Linked DNA regions of Pseudosulfitobacter sp. DSM 107133. The main gene of each other region encodes a partner of the protein of the gene in region 2 in a complex. Links are inferred from orthologs where the notes say so. Each region holds a gene or a part of one and is shown on either strand. Other genes may lie near its edges.

Region 1 (7,942 bases), 1.5 Mb from region 2 along the record:
TGGTGCGCGATCTGGAAACAATCTTGAAGTCTGGGCAAAATGCATTGGTGCCTTCAAAAGGGATTCTTGTGCGTGTCACTGACCGTTTGAAAAGGCAGGTTTGCTCAGGTGCAATTCAGCGATGTCAGTCGCCGCTTAGGGTCAGGACCCATTCATCTTACGGCACTGGTTTGACAGATTTTGTCTGTGACGAGGCGCAGCTGCGCAGGAACTCTTGTTGAATTTCAAGCGGATGTAACGAAGCTCACGGGCAAAATCCGTCAAATCCGCAGGACGACAAAACCGCTTCATTTCAGAGGCGTGAGCCATTTGAAATTAACCCGTTAGTTCCTGCATGTCTCAAGCCACTGAAATATCGCGGTTTTGACGCCAGTGGCGCAAGATGAATGGGTCCTGACCCCAAGGTCCAGACCCTAAAGCGCCGACACAGAAATGTTGCCGTGTCGGGGGTTCAGCAGCGGTGGGGTGATGCTGCGCGCAATGATCAGGAGCTGTAAAAGAATCTGCATAAATGCTTGACCTATCACCATTTTGCTACAGGTTTCGCGTCAGGGTGGTTTTGGGATGATTTCTGGTTTTCGACGTTGGGTCGCAACTCAAATGACCGGTTGAGAGCCGTGGACTTCCCAGCCACACTTGGCGCATCGGACATGCCAGATTTCGAGGCATGATAACTTGGCCGTACCGCAAGGGAAGCCACTTTTAATTTTTTCGGGAGGAAGAAATGACCATGACTTCACAAGGTATGAATCGTCGCGCCCTGTTGCGCGGAGCCGCAGTTGCTGCCGTTGCCACGCCCGCGCTGGTGGGCAAGGGGATCGCCGCAGGCGAGGTGACCTGGCGCGTGCAAGCGCACTGGCCCAAGGCGTCCAGCTCGTTCACCGACAGCCTTGGCGTGCTGGCGACGGCCCTGGAAGAGCGCACCGAAGGCGCGTTCAAGCTGGAACTGCTGGGCGCCGGCGAATTTGCCAAGGGTCCCGACATCTACAACATCGTGCGCAAGGGCGTGGTGCCCATGGGCTCGATCAGCCCGTCCTATATCATCGACAACGCCGAAGCCGCGTCCTTTGCCTATGGCATTCCGGGCACGCTGCGTCAGGCGTGGGAAATGGAACACGCGATCAAGAACCTTGGTATCGAGGATCTGGTGAACGAGGATCTGGCCTCGGACGGTGTGCGTCTGATGTCGGAAAAAGTTCTGCCGACCGAGATGGTCGTGTCGAAAAAGATCGAATCCGCCGCCGATTTCAAGGGCTTGAAAATCCGGTCCTCGGGCAAGATGCTGGACTATCTGGCCGCCGCCGGTGCCGCACCGCAGTTTGTGCCCGGTTCCGAGCTGTATCAGTCCCTGTCGTCAGGCGTGGTTGATGGCGCGCATTGGGGTGCCGCCGTGGGCGCACAATCGATGTCGCTGTGGGAAGTGTGCAAATACCACTACAAGCCGGTTCTTGCGCAGACCACCGATGCCTACATCATGAACGAGGACGCGCTTGCCGACCTTCCGGAAGATTTGCGCACGGCATTGCTGGACACTGTCACGAACCGTTTCTTCCTGCGTTCGGCCGAATACCAGCACAAGGAAGCCATCGCCCTGTCCGAAGGTGTGGCGAACGACGGCGTCGAAGTGATGCAGCTGCCCCAGGACGTGCTGGACATGCTGGCCGCCGCTTCGGCCCAGATCCTCGAGGAAGAGGGTCAGAAGGGCGAGAAAGCCGCCAAGGCCGCCGACATCTACCGCGGTCTGATGAAAGACCTCGGCTACGCCTGAAGCATCTGATTCACCGCGTCCAAAGCGGCGCGGTGAACAGGCCTTGATAACGCCTGCGCAGCCCATTCGGGAGCCGCGCAGGCGCTTTGCCCTCATTCAGGAGACAGTGACATGTTTCAACTGGCCCGCGCCGTGACGCGCGTGAACAGGTTTATCGGGAAATGGGTCTCGCTGGCCGTTCTGGTGATCTTTGCCCTGCTGCTGGCCGATGTGGTCATGCGCTATCTGGTCGGAAGTCCGGCAATCTGGACAGCCGAGCTGGCTGTGCTGATCTTTGGCGTCTATGCCGTTATCGGCGGGGGCTATCTGCTGACCGAGCGGGGGCATGTGAACGTCGACATCATCTATGGCGCGCAAAGCCTGCGCCGCCGCGCGATGCTGGACATTCTGACATGGCCGCTGTTTGCGCTCTTTGTCGGTGTGCTGCTGTGGCAGGGCTATGACATCGCCGCCGAGTCACTGGAGGACTGGGAGCGGTCACAGTCCATGTGGAAAGCGCCCCTGTGGCCGACCAAGATCATGATCCCCGTCGCGGCTGCCCTGCTGTTGTTGCAGGGGGTGATCCGCCTGTGGGCGGACGTGCGCGTGGTCATGGGCCTGCCCGTGCCGGACGACGTATTCGGCAAACCGGGCGCACCCGAAACCGACAACACAACAGAACCTTCCAAGGAGATGCAGCAATGAGCGTCGAACTTCTGACCCTGCTGTTCTTTGGCAGCCTGCTGGTCTTTCTTTTGCTCGGCACCCCGTTGGCCTTTGTGCTGGGCGGTGTGTCGGTGGTGTTCCTCTATTTCGAGATGGGCGGCATCGGGTTTTACCTGCTGGCCTCCAAGATGTGGGAGACGATGCAAAACCCCACGCTGATGGCGATTCCGCTGTTTGTCTTTATGGCGATCCTGCTGGAAAAGTCGGGGGTTGCGAATGATCTTTACGATATGATGCACCAATGGTGGGGCGGCCTGCGCGGCGGTCTGGCCATTGGCACGGTTCTGATCTGCGTGATCTTTGCGGCCATGTCGGGCATTTCCGGTGCCGCCGTTGTGACCATGGGCACCATTGCCCTGCCCAAGATGCTGGAACGGGGGTACGACAAGAAGCTGGCGCTGGGGGCGATCAACGCAGGCGGGGGCTGGGGCATCCTGATCCCGCCGTCGATCCTGATGGTGCTGTACGCACTGCTGACCGAGGTGTCGGTGGGCCGTCTGTTCGCCGCAGGTGTCGGCCCCGGCCTGACGCTGTTCGTGCTGGTGTCGCTCTATGTCGGCGGGCGCTGCTGGTTGCAGCCGGATCTGGGTCCGGCCTTGCCCCCCGAGGAACGCGCGGACTGGGGGCAGAAATTCCGGTCGTTGCGTGCGGTGATCCTGCCGATCCTGATCGTGACCATCGTTCTGGGTGCGATCTTTGGCGGCTTTGCCACCGCGACCGAGGCCGCGGCCATCGGTGTGTTCGGCGCGCTGTTCGCCACGGGCGTGAACGGGCAACTGTCGTGGAAAGTGATCCACGAGGCGTCGATTGCCACGATGAAGCTGACGGCGCTGATCATCTGGATTCTGTTTGCGGCCCACGCGTTCTCCACCGCCTACACGGCACTGGGGGCACAAAGCCTGATCAGCGACCTTATGGCCTATATCCCCGGCGGTCGCTGGGGGGCGTTGGCGTTCATGCTGATGGTGCTGTTCTTTTTTGGAATGGTGCTGGACCCCGTTGGCATCATGCTGATCACGCTGCCGGTGTTCCTGCCGGTGGTGCAACAGGCAGGGTTCGACCCGATCTGGTTCGGCATCCTGTTCATCATCATGATGGAGGTCGGGTATATGACGCCGCCCTTCGGCTTTAACCTGTTCTACCTCAAAGGGGTGGCACCGCCGGATGTGACCATGGGCGATATCTATGCCTCGGTCATTCCCTATGTGATCGTGACCTTGATCGGCGTGTTGCTGATCATCCTGTTCCCCGGCATCGCGCTGTATCTGCCAAACCTGTTCTACAACTGATCAGACGGCAAAGCCTGCCAATCAAACCAAATGAATCCGCGCAGCCCTGACGGGCTTGCGCGGATTTGCACCTTGAACCCCTTGCGCCCGGTCCGTAGGGCCAATAGAACGGCGCAAATTTTGCCAAGCGCTCCACATGGGGCGCGTTTACGCTATGGAGCACACATGCAGGTCACCGAGACGCTGAACGAAGGTTTGAAACGCGGCTATGCCATCACCGTCACTGCGGCTGAGATCGAAGCCAAAGTGAACGAGAAGCTGGCCGAGGCGCAGCCCGAAGTTGAAATGAAGGGCTTTCGCAAAGGCAAGGTTCCGATGGCGCTGCTGAAAAAGCAGTTTGGCCCCCGCATCATGGGCGAAGTCATGCAGGAAAGCATCGACGGCGCGATGAGCAAACATTTCGAAGACAGCGGCGACCGCCCCGCCATGCAGCCCGAGGTCAAGATGACCAACGAGGACTGGAAAGAAGGCGACGACGTCAACGTCGACATGTCCTATGAAAAACTGCCCGAGATCCCCGAAGTGGACCTGAGCACGATCACGCTGGAAAAGCTGGTTGTGAAATCGGACGACGCCGCCGTGGAAGAGGCCTTGGGCAACCTGGCCGAAACCGCACAGGATTTCGCGGACCGCAAGAAAGGCTCCAAAGCCAAGGACGGCGATCAGGTTGTGATGGATTTCGTCGGCAAGGTTGACGGCGAAGCGTTTGAAGGCGGCTCTGCCGAAGATTATCCGCTGGTTCTGGGCTCGAACAGCTTTATCCCCGGTTTCGAGGATCAGCTGGTTGGCGTGAAAGAAGGCGAAGAAAAAGCCGTGACGGTGTCCTTCCCCGACGATTACCAGGCCGAAAACCTGGCGGGCAAAGAAGCTGTGTTCGATTGCACCATCAAAGCGGTGAAAGAGCCCAAAGCGGCAGAGATCAACGACGAGCTGGCCAAGAAGTTCGGTGCTGAAGATCTGGCCGCGCTGAAAGGTCAGATCGGTGAGCGTCTGGAAGCCGAATACGCCGGTGCTGCCCGCGCCGTGATGAAACGCGGCCTGCTGGACGCGCTGGACAAAGCCGTCAGCTTTGAGCTGCCCCCGTCGCTGGTCGACGCCGAAGCAGGCCAGATCGCCCACCAGCTGTGGCACGAGGAAAACCCTGACGTTCAGGGCCACGATCACCCCGACGTGACACCCACGGACGAGCACAAGACACTGGCCGAGCGCCGCGTGCGTCTGGGCCTGTTGCTGGCCGAACTGGGTCAAAAGGCCGAGGTCGAAGTGACCGACGCCGAGATGAGCCAGGCCGTCATGAACCAGGCGCGTCAGTACCCCGGTCAGGAACGCCAGTTCTTTGAATTCGTGCAGCAGAACCCGCAGATGCAGCAACAGCTGCGCGCGCCGCTGTTCGAAGACAAGGTTGTGGACTACGTCTTTGACAAGGCGACCGTCACCGAGAAAGAAATCTCGAAAGACGAGCTGCAAAAAGCCGTCGAGGCGCTGGAAGACGAATAAGTCTTTTTTCAGCCTTCGGGTCTGGAATTGGAAAAGGCCGCCTTTCGGGGCGGCCTTTTTCGTTTTGTGTGTCTTGTCATAGAGCGCAGCGTCGGCCCGTCCGGGGGGGGCGAACGTCGCGCAATCGCGATCCGATTTTACTGATCCTTAAAACCAGCGTGGACCGATTGGATCCGCTATTTGCCCTCAATGGTTAGCAGGCTGGAGAATTGGACATGGGACCAGGCCAGACTGAGCTTGTAGCTCTTGAGCGCAGATGCGGGCAGCGTCAGCTGATCCTGTCGCGCCATTTCGGACAGCGCGCGGTTCAACTTGCGCAATTCGGTCATCATATGGCGGGCCGTATCGTCCGATATCCGGCGTGACTGGGTCAGGAAGGCGGCGGCCTCGGTATCCGGCGCCAGAAAAACCTGACGGACAAAGTCGAGGTTGATCTTCATCAGGGCACGGTGCAACGGCCCGTCGCGCCTGAACTGGATCGGGTGGTCCAAAAGCAGACGGATGCGTCCGGTTGCCTGCACTTCAGCAAGCCCGAGCCGTTCAAGTTGCTGCCCCATCCTGAGCGTATCGCCCGGCTCCAGCTTGAACTGTCGCGCGATTTCTTCGACGGGCATGCCATCGTGCAGCAGAATGAAGAAGTTGAACAGCGAGGGATCACCGGCCAGTTGCGCCTCGATACGGTCCCCGAGCATGACCGGCGTGACCGTCGTGCGTTTGGCCTGTGCCACCACGTCTTCCAGCGACAATCCCAGCGCATCGCAGATTTCGACGATCCTGCTTAGCTTGTCGTCGCGTGCGGCAAACACGCGTTTGATCGTCGGCTCGGACGTATCAAGCCTGCGGGCAAGCTCTGCATAGGTGATCTTGCGTGCCCGCAACACCGTCTTGAGTGTTTCGAAAATCCTGGCTTGCACGGCGGCCTCTCTGATGCTGCTTTCCACAATTTGGTATCGGAAGTTGATACCGGAAAGTTAAATATTCTCTGTTTCGATCATTATCAGTAACTCAACTCAGGTCAAATGAGGATTTGGATATGATCAAGAAAACGATGTTGGCAGGGCTGGCTCTGCTCCTGAACACAAGCGCCGTACTGGCGGATGAAAACTGGACTGCGGGCGGTTTCGACATGCCGGAATCGGCTCTGTTCGATACGGCGCGAAACCGGATCATTCTCAGCACCATCATCGGCAATCCGGGTGCTGCCGACGGGCAGGGCAGCCTTGTACTTTTGTCACCGGAGGGTGACGTGATCGACGCCAATTGGGCGGAGGGGCTGGACGCACCGAAAGGAATGGCAATCGTAGGTGACATGTTGCTGGTCGCCGATCTGACCCGACTGCACGAGGTCGACCTTGCGACAGGAGAAATCCGCCGGTCCATTGCCATGCCCGAGGCCGTTTTTCTCAATGACGTCACTTCCGACGGAGAGGTCGCCTTTGTGAGCGACATGATGACGGACAGCCTGTGGCGCTACGCTGATGGTGCGTTCACCCTCTGGCTCAGTGACCCGCAGCTTGCCCACCCCAACGGCGTTTTCCTCGATGGCGACCGTTTGCTTGTCGGGTCGTGGGGCGCTGGCTTGCGCGACGATTTCACAACAGAAACGCCCGGGTCGCTTCTGTCCGTCTCGTTGGACACAAAGGAGATCAGCGTCATCGCTCCGGAAATCGGCAACATCGACGGTATTACCCGGATCGACGACGCAATCCTCGTGAGCGATTGGGTGACGGGCGGGCTGTTCGAGATCGGGCGTGACGGCGCGGCACAGCTGACGGCCCAATTTGCGCCGGGACTTGCCGATATTTCTTCTGATGGAAGCACTCTCTACCTGCCAATGATGCTCGATGGCACGTTGATTTCTTGGGACTATCCATGAACGGGGTGCTGGCACCCAAGGGGCCAGCACCAATAATTCAAAATCAGGAAAATCTGTTATGAACGATACATATGCGCGTGGTCGCGAATTGGCCGAAGCCCTCAACCCCGGAATGGAGCAGGCCCTTGAAGAACGCTACGGTGCCCTGCTGCCAGGTATGCCGCAAAGCGTTGTGGATTTTGCCTATGGTCAACAATATTGCCGTCCGGGTCTTGCCCTGCGCGACCGTTACCTCGCAACCATTGCAGCGCTGACAGCCCTTGGGGGTCAGACGGCACCACAGCTTAGGATCAATATTTCTGCGGGTTTGAAAGCTGGCTTGACCGAAACGGAAATCGCGGAAGTGATTTGGCAGATGTCGCTTTATGGCGGGTTTCCCGCAGCCATCAACGCTTTGAATGTGGCACTGGATGTTTTTGCGCCAGAGAGATGACACATGAATGGATCATGACCGCTGGCCAGACCTGTAGCAGCGAAAACTGACCTTCCGAGCGGCGGGTGTTCGCTTTGCGAACACCCAAGGGCCGACGGTGTTGCGCACCTTGCTTGCGGGCCGGTTTTTTGCTTCAGCCCTTGCGCAGGCCGGTTTCCACCAACATTCCGCGCTTCTTGGCCTCGTAGTAATAGCCGCGCGCATACCAGTGGATCGCGGTGCTCATGTCGCCGTCGGACAACAGCCACGCGCCGCGCAGGTATTTCACGCCGTATTTCAGGTTGGTTTCGGCATCCAGCAGATCCGAGGCCGACCCACTGTGACCCATGCTGCGGGCTGTGGCAGGCAGGATTTGCAACAGGCCGTAATAGGGG
Region 2 (7,784 bases):
TGTGCTGGTCGGCATCATGGCGGGCACCTTTGCCACCTATCTCGCGCTTAAAGGTCTGGGCAAGGTCATCAAAATCGAGCTGCACTCGGCCGCTGTGATCGGACTGGTGATCGCTGTGCTGACATGGCTGGTGATGATTCCGGTGGTGCGCAAACAGTCCGAAGGGCTGGAGAACCGCAACAAGTCGCTCAAGGTGCTGTTCGGAATCCCGCTGATCGTCTCTGCGGCGCTGCTCAGCTTTGCGCATGGGGCCAATGATGTGGCCAATGCGGTGGGGCCGCTGGCGGCGATTGTGCAGGCCTCGGGCACCGGCAGCTTTACCGACGCCGTCAGCATTCCCTCATGGGTCATGATTATCGGGGCTTTTGGCATCTCGTTCGGTCTGTTCCTGTTCGGGCCGAAACTGATCCGCATGGTGGGTGGCCAGATCACCAAGCTGAACCCGATGCGCGCCTATTGCGTGGCGCTGTCTGCGGCGATCACGGTGATCGTGGCCAGCTGGCTGGGCCTGCCTGTCAGTTCGACCCACATCGCGGTGGGCGGTGTCTTCGGCGTCGGATTTTTCCGCGAATGGGACGCGGAACGGCGCATTCGTAAGGCCAAGCTGGCGATGCCGAACCGCGCCAATTATGCGCCCGAAGAGCGCCGCCGCCGCAAGCTGGTGCGCCGGTCGCATTTCCTGACCATCATTGCCGCATGGGTCATCACGGTGCCCGCCGCCGCAATTCTGTCGGCACTGCTGTTCTTTGGCATTCAGGGCATGGCCGGCTGACACGGCTTTTTCTGCCCGAACGCGGCACAATGCCCGAACCTGGCCACACCCCAAGCGGGCATTGGAAACAATGCCCGCGATTTTCAACAACTGATTTAAATTCAGAAACTTAGCCACCCCTCCGGGCGGCGAAAATCCTCCTATTGCGGGCATATTTCACACGCCCACTCGCGCCACTCTCGCCTTGCGTGTAATCTTGTGCCACGGACGCACCGCCAAACACCCTGCAGGGGGGGGCTTTGTCTGGCGGTGAACATCGAGCATGGCCGGGTCGCTACAGCCGACCTTTGGCCGAATGACGTGAACACGCATCGCCCGGCACAATGACCACAGGTGCCGGCATTCGCCTGAGGAGCCTATCCAATGACCACACAGGACCCGACACCCAACCGAACCGGCACCACATCGGGGCCGCTGGACAGGGATGAGATGAAAATGACCGCCGTTCCCGATATGGAACGCAGAATGGTCAGCTTTACCCCCGGCACCCAGATCTCCACCCGCAACGGCTTTGTCAGCGTCGAAGACCTTGCGGTCGGAGACGAGGTGATCACCCGCGAGCGTGGCTATCAGCCGATCCGCTGGATCGGCAGCTGCACCCTGACAGCCGCAGAGCTGAGACAGAACCCGCAGCTGCAACCGGTTCTGGTGCGCAAGGGCGCGATCGGCAAGGATCACCCGCTGCGCGACACGTTGCTCAGCCCCAACCAACGGGTTCTGCTGGCCAAAACGACCGACCAGCCCGAAGACGCGCCCGAAGGATTGGTCGCCATCAGTGCGCTGGTGGACCTTGACGGCATCGACCGCGTGGCGGCCTCGGATGTGACCTATGTGCATCTGGTGTTTGACCGTCACCCCGTGGTGCTGGGCGATGGCCTGTGGTCGGACAGCCTTCAGCCGGGCAATTCCAAAGCGGTGCCGATCAAAAGCGCCGGGGCCGGCACTGTGGTTGATCTGTTCCCCGAACTGACCCCGTCGCGCATCGACAGCGAAACGATCTTTGCCCAGGCGGCGGCGGAAAAGGAATACGCGCGCCATCTGTCAGCGCAACAGCACGGCTAGGCCCTGCCACACCCCGAAACACAAAAAGGCCGCAGCATATGCTGCGGCCTTTTCTTTGGAAGCGTCATGCGGGTCCGAAGACCCGCACAAGCGGCTTACTCGGTGATTTTCGACACCACGCCGGCGCCGACGGTGCGGCCGCCTTCACGGATCGCAAAGCGCAGGCCCTGCTCCATGGCGATCGGCGCGATCAGCTCGACGTCGAACTTCAGGTTGTCGCCGGGCATAACCATTTCCGTGCCTTCGGGCAGGTTCACGGTGCCGGTCACGTCGGTGGTGCGGAAGTAGAACTGCGGACGGTAGTTCGCGAAGAACGGCGTGTGACGGCCACCCTCATCCTTGGTCAGGATATAGGCTTCGGCTTCGAACTTGGTGTGCGGGTTCACCGAACCGGGTTTGCACAGAACCTGACCACGCTCAACGCCTTCACGGTCGATGCCGCGCAGCAGGGCGCCGATGTTGTCGCCGGCTTCACCACGATCCAGCAGTTTGCGGAACATTTCCACGCCTGTGCAGGTGGTTTTCTTGGTGTCGCGGATGCCGACGATTTCGATGTCGTCGCCCACGTTGATCACGCCACGTTCGATACGGCCGGTCACAACGGTACCACGACCCGAGATCGAGAACACGTCTTCGACGGGCATCAGGAACGGCTGGTCCACGGCACGCTCGGGTGTCGGGATGTATTCGTCAACAGCGGCCATCAGCTTCTTGATCGACTCTTCGCCAATCTCGGGGTCGCGGCCTTCCATGGCGGCCAGGGCCGAACCGGGGATGATCGGAATGTCGTCGCCGGGGTACTCATACGAGGACAGCAGCTCGCGGATTTCCATTTCCACCAGTTCCAGCAGTTCTTCGTCGTCCACCTGGTCCACTTTGTTCATGTAGACAACCATGTAGGGGATGCCCACCTGGCGGCCCAGCAGGATGTGCTCGCGCGTTTGCGGCATCGGGCCGTCGGCAGCGTTCACAACCAGGATCGCGCCGTCCATCTGCGCAGCACCGGTGATCATGTTCTTGACGTAGTCGGCGTGGCCGGGGCAGTCGACGTGCGCGTAGTGGCGGCTTTCGGTTTCATATTCGACGTGGGCGGTCGAAATGGTGATACCGCGGGCTTTTTCTTCGGGCGCGCCATCGATCTGGTCATAGGCTTTGAAGTCACCAAAGTATTTGGTGATCGCAGCTGTCAGCGTGGTTTTGCCGTGGTCAACGTGGCCGATTGTGCCGATGTTAACGTGTGGTTTGTTACGTTCAAACTTTGCCTTACCCATGGGGGAGGTCTCCTATTTGTCTTGGTTGGGAGGCGGGGTAACCCCTGCCCTACTTAAGTTGGGTAGGGCGGGGTTTCCCCCGCCATCCCGTTACGCGAATTTGGACTGGATCTCTTCCGAGATGTTGTGCGGCACAGCTTCGTAGTGGTCGAACTGCATGGTAAAGTTCGCACGGCCCGAAGACATCGAACGCAGGGTGTTGATGTAGCCGAACATGTTGGCCAGCGGCACGAATGCGTCGATCGCAATCGCGTTGCCGCGGGTATCCTGACCCTGAACCTGACCGCGACGCGATGTCAGGTCGCCGATGATGCCGCCGGTGTATTCTTCCGGTGTCACAACTTCGACTTTCATGATCGGTTCCAGCATCTTCGCACCGGCTTTGCGCATACCTTCACGCATACACATCCGCGCCGCGATTTCGAACGCCAGAACGCTCGAGTCAACGTCGTGGAACTTACCGTCGATCAGCGCAACCTTGAAGTCGATCACGGGGAAGCCGGCCAACGGGCCGCTGTCCATGACCGAACGGATGCCTTTTTCAACGCCCGGGATGTATTCCTTGGGCACCGAACCACCAACGATGCGGCTTTCGAACGAGAAGCCTTCGCCCGGCTCTGTCGGCGAAATGATCATTTTCACCTCGGCGAACTGACCCGAACCACCCGACTGTTTCTTGTGGGTGTAAGTGTGTTCGACTTCGTGACCGATGGTTTCACGATAGGCCACCTGCGGCGCACCGATGTTGGCCTCGACCTTGAATTCACGCTTGAGACGGTCAACCAGGATGTCCAGGTGAAGTTCGCCCATGCCTTTCATGATGGTCTGACCGGATTCGATATCGGTCTCGACACGGAAGGAGGGGTCTTCGGCGGCCAGACGTTGCAGGCCCATCGACATTTTTTCCTGGTCGGCTTTGGTCTTGGGCTCGACGGCGATCTCGATCACGGGATCGGGGAAGGTCATCGTTTCCAGAACAACAGGGTCGTTGACGGCGCAAAGCGTGTCACCGGTTGTGGTGTTCTTCAGACCGGCCAGCGCGATGATGTCGCCCGCGAACGCTTCGGTGATTTCTTCACGCTCGTTCGAGTGCATCATCATCATACGGCCAACACGTTCTTTGTTGCCCTTGGTCGAGTTCAACAGCGTGTCGCCCTTGTTCAGCACGCCCGAGTAGATGCGTGTGAAGGTCAGGGTGCCGACGAAGGGGTCGTTCATGATTTTGAACGCCAGCGCCGAGAACGCCATTGCATCATCCGCGCGACGCGGGATGTTACGTGTTTCTGTTTCGTCACCGGGTTTGAAGCCCATGTAATCGACAACGTCCATCGGCGACGGCAGATAGTCGATCACGGCGTTCAGCAGAGGCTGGACGCCTTTGTTCTTGAACGCGGAACCACACAGAACGGGGATGAATTTGATCCCCAGTGTACCGGCACGGATCAGGCGGCGCAGTGTCGGCACGTCGGGCTCTTCGCCTTCCAGATATGCTTCCATCGCGTCGTCGTCCATTTCGACGGCGATCTCGATCATTTTCGCGCGCCATTCGTCAGCCAGATCTTTCAGGCTGTCGCGGATCGGCTTCTTGACCCAGCTTGCGCCCAGATCTTCGCCTTCCCAGACCCACTCTTCCATGGTGACCAGGTCGACCATGCCTTCCAGCTCGGTCTCGGAACCGATCGGAATCTGGATCGGGCACGGTGTCGCGCCGGTGCGGTCCTGGATCATGCGCACGCAGTTGAAGAAATCTGCGCCGATCTTGTCCATCTTGTTGACGAACACGATACGCGGAACCTTGTAGCGGTCGGCCTGACGCCACACGGTTTCGGTTTGCGGCTCGACACCGGCGTTGGCGTCGAGAACGGCAACCGCACCATCGAGAACCGCCAGCGAACGTTCGACTTCAATGGTGAAGTCAACGTGGCCGGGGGTGTCGATGATGTTCATGCGGTGCTTGGGCGTGTCGGGTGTCTCACCGTCTTCGGTGCGTTCCCAGAACGTAGTGGTCGCAGCCGAGGTGATGGTGATCCCACGCTCTTGCTCTTGTTCCATCCAGTCCATGGTTGCGGCGCCGTCGTGCACCTCACCGATGTTGTGCGACTTGCCTGTATAGAACAGGATGCGTTCCGAACAGGTGGTTTTGCCGGCATCAATGTGTGCCATGATGCCGAAGTTGCGGTAGCGGTCGAGCGGATAATCGCGTGCCATTGGGCTGCTTCCTCAGAGATTGCGTCGGAGAACCGACGTATTACCAACGATAATGGCTGAACGCTTTGTTGGCGTCGGCCATCTTGTGTGTGTCTTCGCGCTTTTTCACCGCGGTGCCGCGGGACTGAACGGCATCCATCAGCTCGCCTGCAAGGCGCTCTTCCATGGTGTTTTCGTTCCGTGCGCGGCTGGCTTTGATCAACCAGCGGATCGCCAGGGCCTCGCGGCGCTCGGGGCGCACTTCGACGGGAACCTGGTATGTCGCACCACCAACGCGGCGCGAACGCACTTCGACGGAGGGTTTGATGTTTTCCAGCGCTTCGTGGAACACTTCCACGGGGGCGCGTTTGATTTTGCCTTCAACGCGCTCAAGTGCGTTGTAAACGATGCGCTCGGCGGTCGATTTCTTACCGTCCAGCATCAGGTTGTTCATGAATTTTGTCAGAACCTTATCGCCATACTTGGCGTCCGGCAGGACTTCGCGTTTTTCAGCAGCGTGACGACGTGACATCCTCAGCTTCCCTCTACGGTGGCCGCGCAGCTGTCATGATGACCGGGCTGGCAGCAATTTGATTTGTTTCGCAAGATGCGAGAGCGAATTTGGATCTGCCCCGCAGCCAGGCCGCGGTCAGACCGGTGCGCTTTCACCCGTGGCGGGCAAAAGCGCGAACCATTACTTCGGACGTTTCGCGCCGTATTTCGAACGACGTTGTTTCCGGTCCTTGACGCCTTGGGTGTCCAGAACGCCACGCAGAACGTGGTAACGGACACCGGGAAGGTCTTTTACACGGCCGCCACGGATCAGAACCACAGAGTGCTCCTGAAGGTTGTGGCCTTCGCCCGGGATGTAGCTGATGACTTCGAAACCGTTGGTCAGGCGGACCTTCGCAACGCGGCGCATCGCCGAGTTCGGTTTCTTGGGCGTTGTTGTATAAACGCGTGTGCAAACGCCGCGCTTTTGCGGGCATTCTTGCAGGTGCGTCGATTTCGAACGTCGGATTTTAGGCTGGCGCGGCTTGCGGATCAGCTGTTGGATCGTTGGCATTCCGGTTTTTTCCCCGTCTTACACATGTGCTGCGGGAAAATCCCGCGGTTTCAATTCAATTGTCCGCGCGTCCACGGACCTGTTCAGTTGCACCCCGAAAGATGCGGTATACGTTGCGCTTGGTGCGCGAATGCAGAAAAGACCGCGACGTTCCCGTACCGAGGCGAACGTTGCGGTGTGTTTCCAGAGGAACGGGTCCATAGGAGACCGGTTCGTGAGCACTTCAATTCTGATTTCGGGACGAGAGCAGGCCGCTCCCTCACCGAGATGTCGCGCGTATAGGGGGAGTCGCAGCGGGTGTCAACAGCACCGACCGACAGCAGCACCTTGCGCAGGCGCGCACGGCTTGTCATGGTCGGGCGGTATATCGAGCAAAGGGCATAGCAATGCAAGTGATCGGGCTGTGCCGGTTTTCCTACCCTGCAATTGGCGGCTTTCAGGTGGATCACCCCACGCTGGAAGAGCGGATTGCCTATCTCTATGCCCCCGCGCGGATGGAAGAACGCTTTGCCACCTTTGAAACCATCACCCTGCCCCCGCTGCGCGCGCAGACCGACCCCGACTTTACCTTTCTCGTAGTGATCGGGGACAGCCTGCCCGACCTGTACCGGCAACGGCTGGAGGCCCTGCTGGCCGATATTCCCCAGGCCATCATTGCCGCCTATCCGCCGCGCCGGCACCGCAAGATCATGCAGGATGCGATCAACGAGGTGCGTGCCTTTGACGGCGAACATTGCCTGCAATTCCGTATGGACGACGATGATGCCGTGGGCGTGCGCTATGTCGAACGCCTGCGCGAGGTGGCGCGGGATGTCAAAGGGCTGGCGAACAAGAACCGCTATCTGGCCATCGATTTCAACCAGGGCTTTCTCGCCCGCGCCTCCGCCAAGGGCATCGAGGCGACCGCGACCAAGCTGCCCTATACCACCGCCGGGCTGGCGCTGATGTTCAAACCGAAGATCATTCAAAGCGTGATGAACTTTGCCCATGTGAAGGTGGCGCAGAACATGCCAACAGTCACGATCACCAACGAAGACATGGTGCTGCGCGGGCACAATGATTTTAACGACAGCCGCCAGAAGAAGAACGTCAAGCCGGTGCCGCTGGAACTTCTGGACGCCGACGGCGAGGCGCATTTGCGCGCCGTGTTCAACATCGACGCCGATCATGTCCGGCAGTTGTATTCAGCGATTTAGGGTCTGGACCCTAGCAACTGACGTTCGCGGTACAGCGTGAACAGGCCCATGCCCACCACGATGCCCGCCCCCAGCAGGGTCAAAGGTGTTGGCCAGTCGCCAAACACCAGCCAGCCCAGCACCAGCGCCCAGATCAACCCCGTGTAACGGAACGGCGCGATAAAGGCGATGTCGCCGGTGCGCATCACCTGCACGCTGAAATAATAACCGCCAAAGATAAACACCGACGA

Evidence for each region.
Region 1: the proteins of rpsG (region 2) and tig are in contact, whole or in part, in a crystal structure (PDB 3GTY), measured with the Thermotoga maritima proteins. The link is inferred for Pseudosulfitobacter sp. DSM 107133 from one-to-one orthologs. Residues at the interface, in WP_004081843.1 of Thermotoga maritima: Lys34, Lys52, Lys55, Glu59, Arg62, Gln63, Glu66, Asn67, Lys69, Val71, Arg95, Ala109, Lys110, Lys111, Gly112, Arg113, Pro114, Glu117, Glu121, Ile124, Ala125, Tyr127, Asn128, Asn129, Thr130, Gly131, Lys135, Asp139, Arg142, Met143; in WP_004081061.1 of Thermotoga maritima: Glu122, Val124, Val129, Leu130, Tyr133, Glu188, Gly259, Ile262, Tyr263, Glu266, Ser270, Glu273, Gln274, Glu277, Arg308, Gln311, Ile312, Ser315, Tyr316, Glu325, Arg329, Arg336, Leu363, Phe366, Trp367, Arg373, Leu377, Arg381, Leu384, Glu387.

What each region holds. Positions count from the first base shown.
Region 1 is NZ_CP085154.1:1,554,063-1,562,004, forward strand. What follows is about bases 3,129-6,093. They hold tig (trigger factor), read left to right. Parts: upstream 3,129-3,927; coding sequence 3,928-5,259; downstream 5,260-6,093. Other genes in these bases: DSM107133_RS07660 (TRAP transporter large permease subunit), read left to right, coding at 3,129-3,762; DSM107133_RS07670 (helix-turn-helix transcriptional regulator), read right to left, coding at 5,436-6,093. Also shown: DSM107133_RS07645 (hypothetical protein), read right to left, coding at 1-79; TRAP transporter substrate-binding protein DctP, read left to right, coding at 725-1,768; DSM107133_RS07655 (TRAP transporter small permease subunit), read left to right, coding at 1,880-2,452; more of DSM107133_RS07660, read left to right, coding at 2,449-3,128; more of DSM107133_RS07670, read right to left, coding at 6,094-6,200; DSM107133_RS07675 (ATP/GTP-binding protein), read left to right, coding at 6,293-7,135; DSM107133_RS07680 (carboxymuconolactone decarboxylase family protein), read left to right, coding at 7,194-7,568; DSM107133_RS07685 (lytic transglycosylase domain-containing protein), read right to left, coding at 7,702-7,942. UniProt on the Bacillus subtilis protein: Involved in protein export. Acts as a chaperone by maintaining the newly synthesized protein in an open conformation. Functions as a peptidyl-prolyl cis-trans isomerase.
Region 2 is NZ_CP085154.1:3,065,452-3,073,235, forward strand. Bases 4,090-6,896 are described here. They hold rpsG (30S ribosomal protein S7), read right to left. Parts: upstream 5,825-6,896; coding sequence 5,354-5,824; downstream 4,090-5,353. Other genes in these bases: fusA (elongation factor G), read right to left, coding at 4,090-5,313; rpsL (30S ribosomal protein S12), read right to left, coding at 5,987-6,358; DSM107133_RS15275 (putative rhamnosyl transferase), read left to right, coding at 6,745-6,896. Outside these bases: DSM107133_RS15245 (inorganic phosphate transporter), read left to right, coding at 1-772; DSM107133_RS15250 (Hint domain-containing protein), read left to right, coding at 1,136-1,834; tuf (elongation factor Tu), read right to left, coding at 1,930-3,105; more of fusA, read right to left, coding at 3,196-4,089; more of DSM107133_RS15275, read left to right, coding at 6,897-7,554; DSM107133_RS15280 (DMT family transporter), read right to left, coding at 7,551-7,784.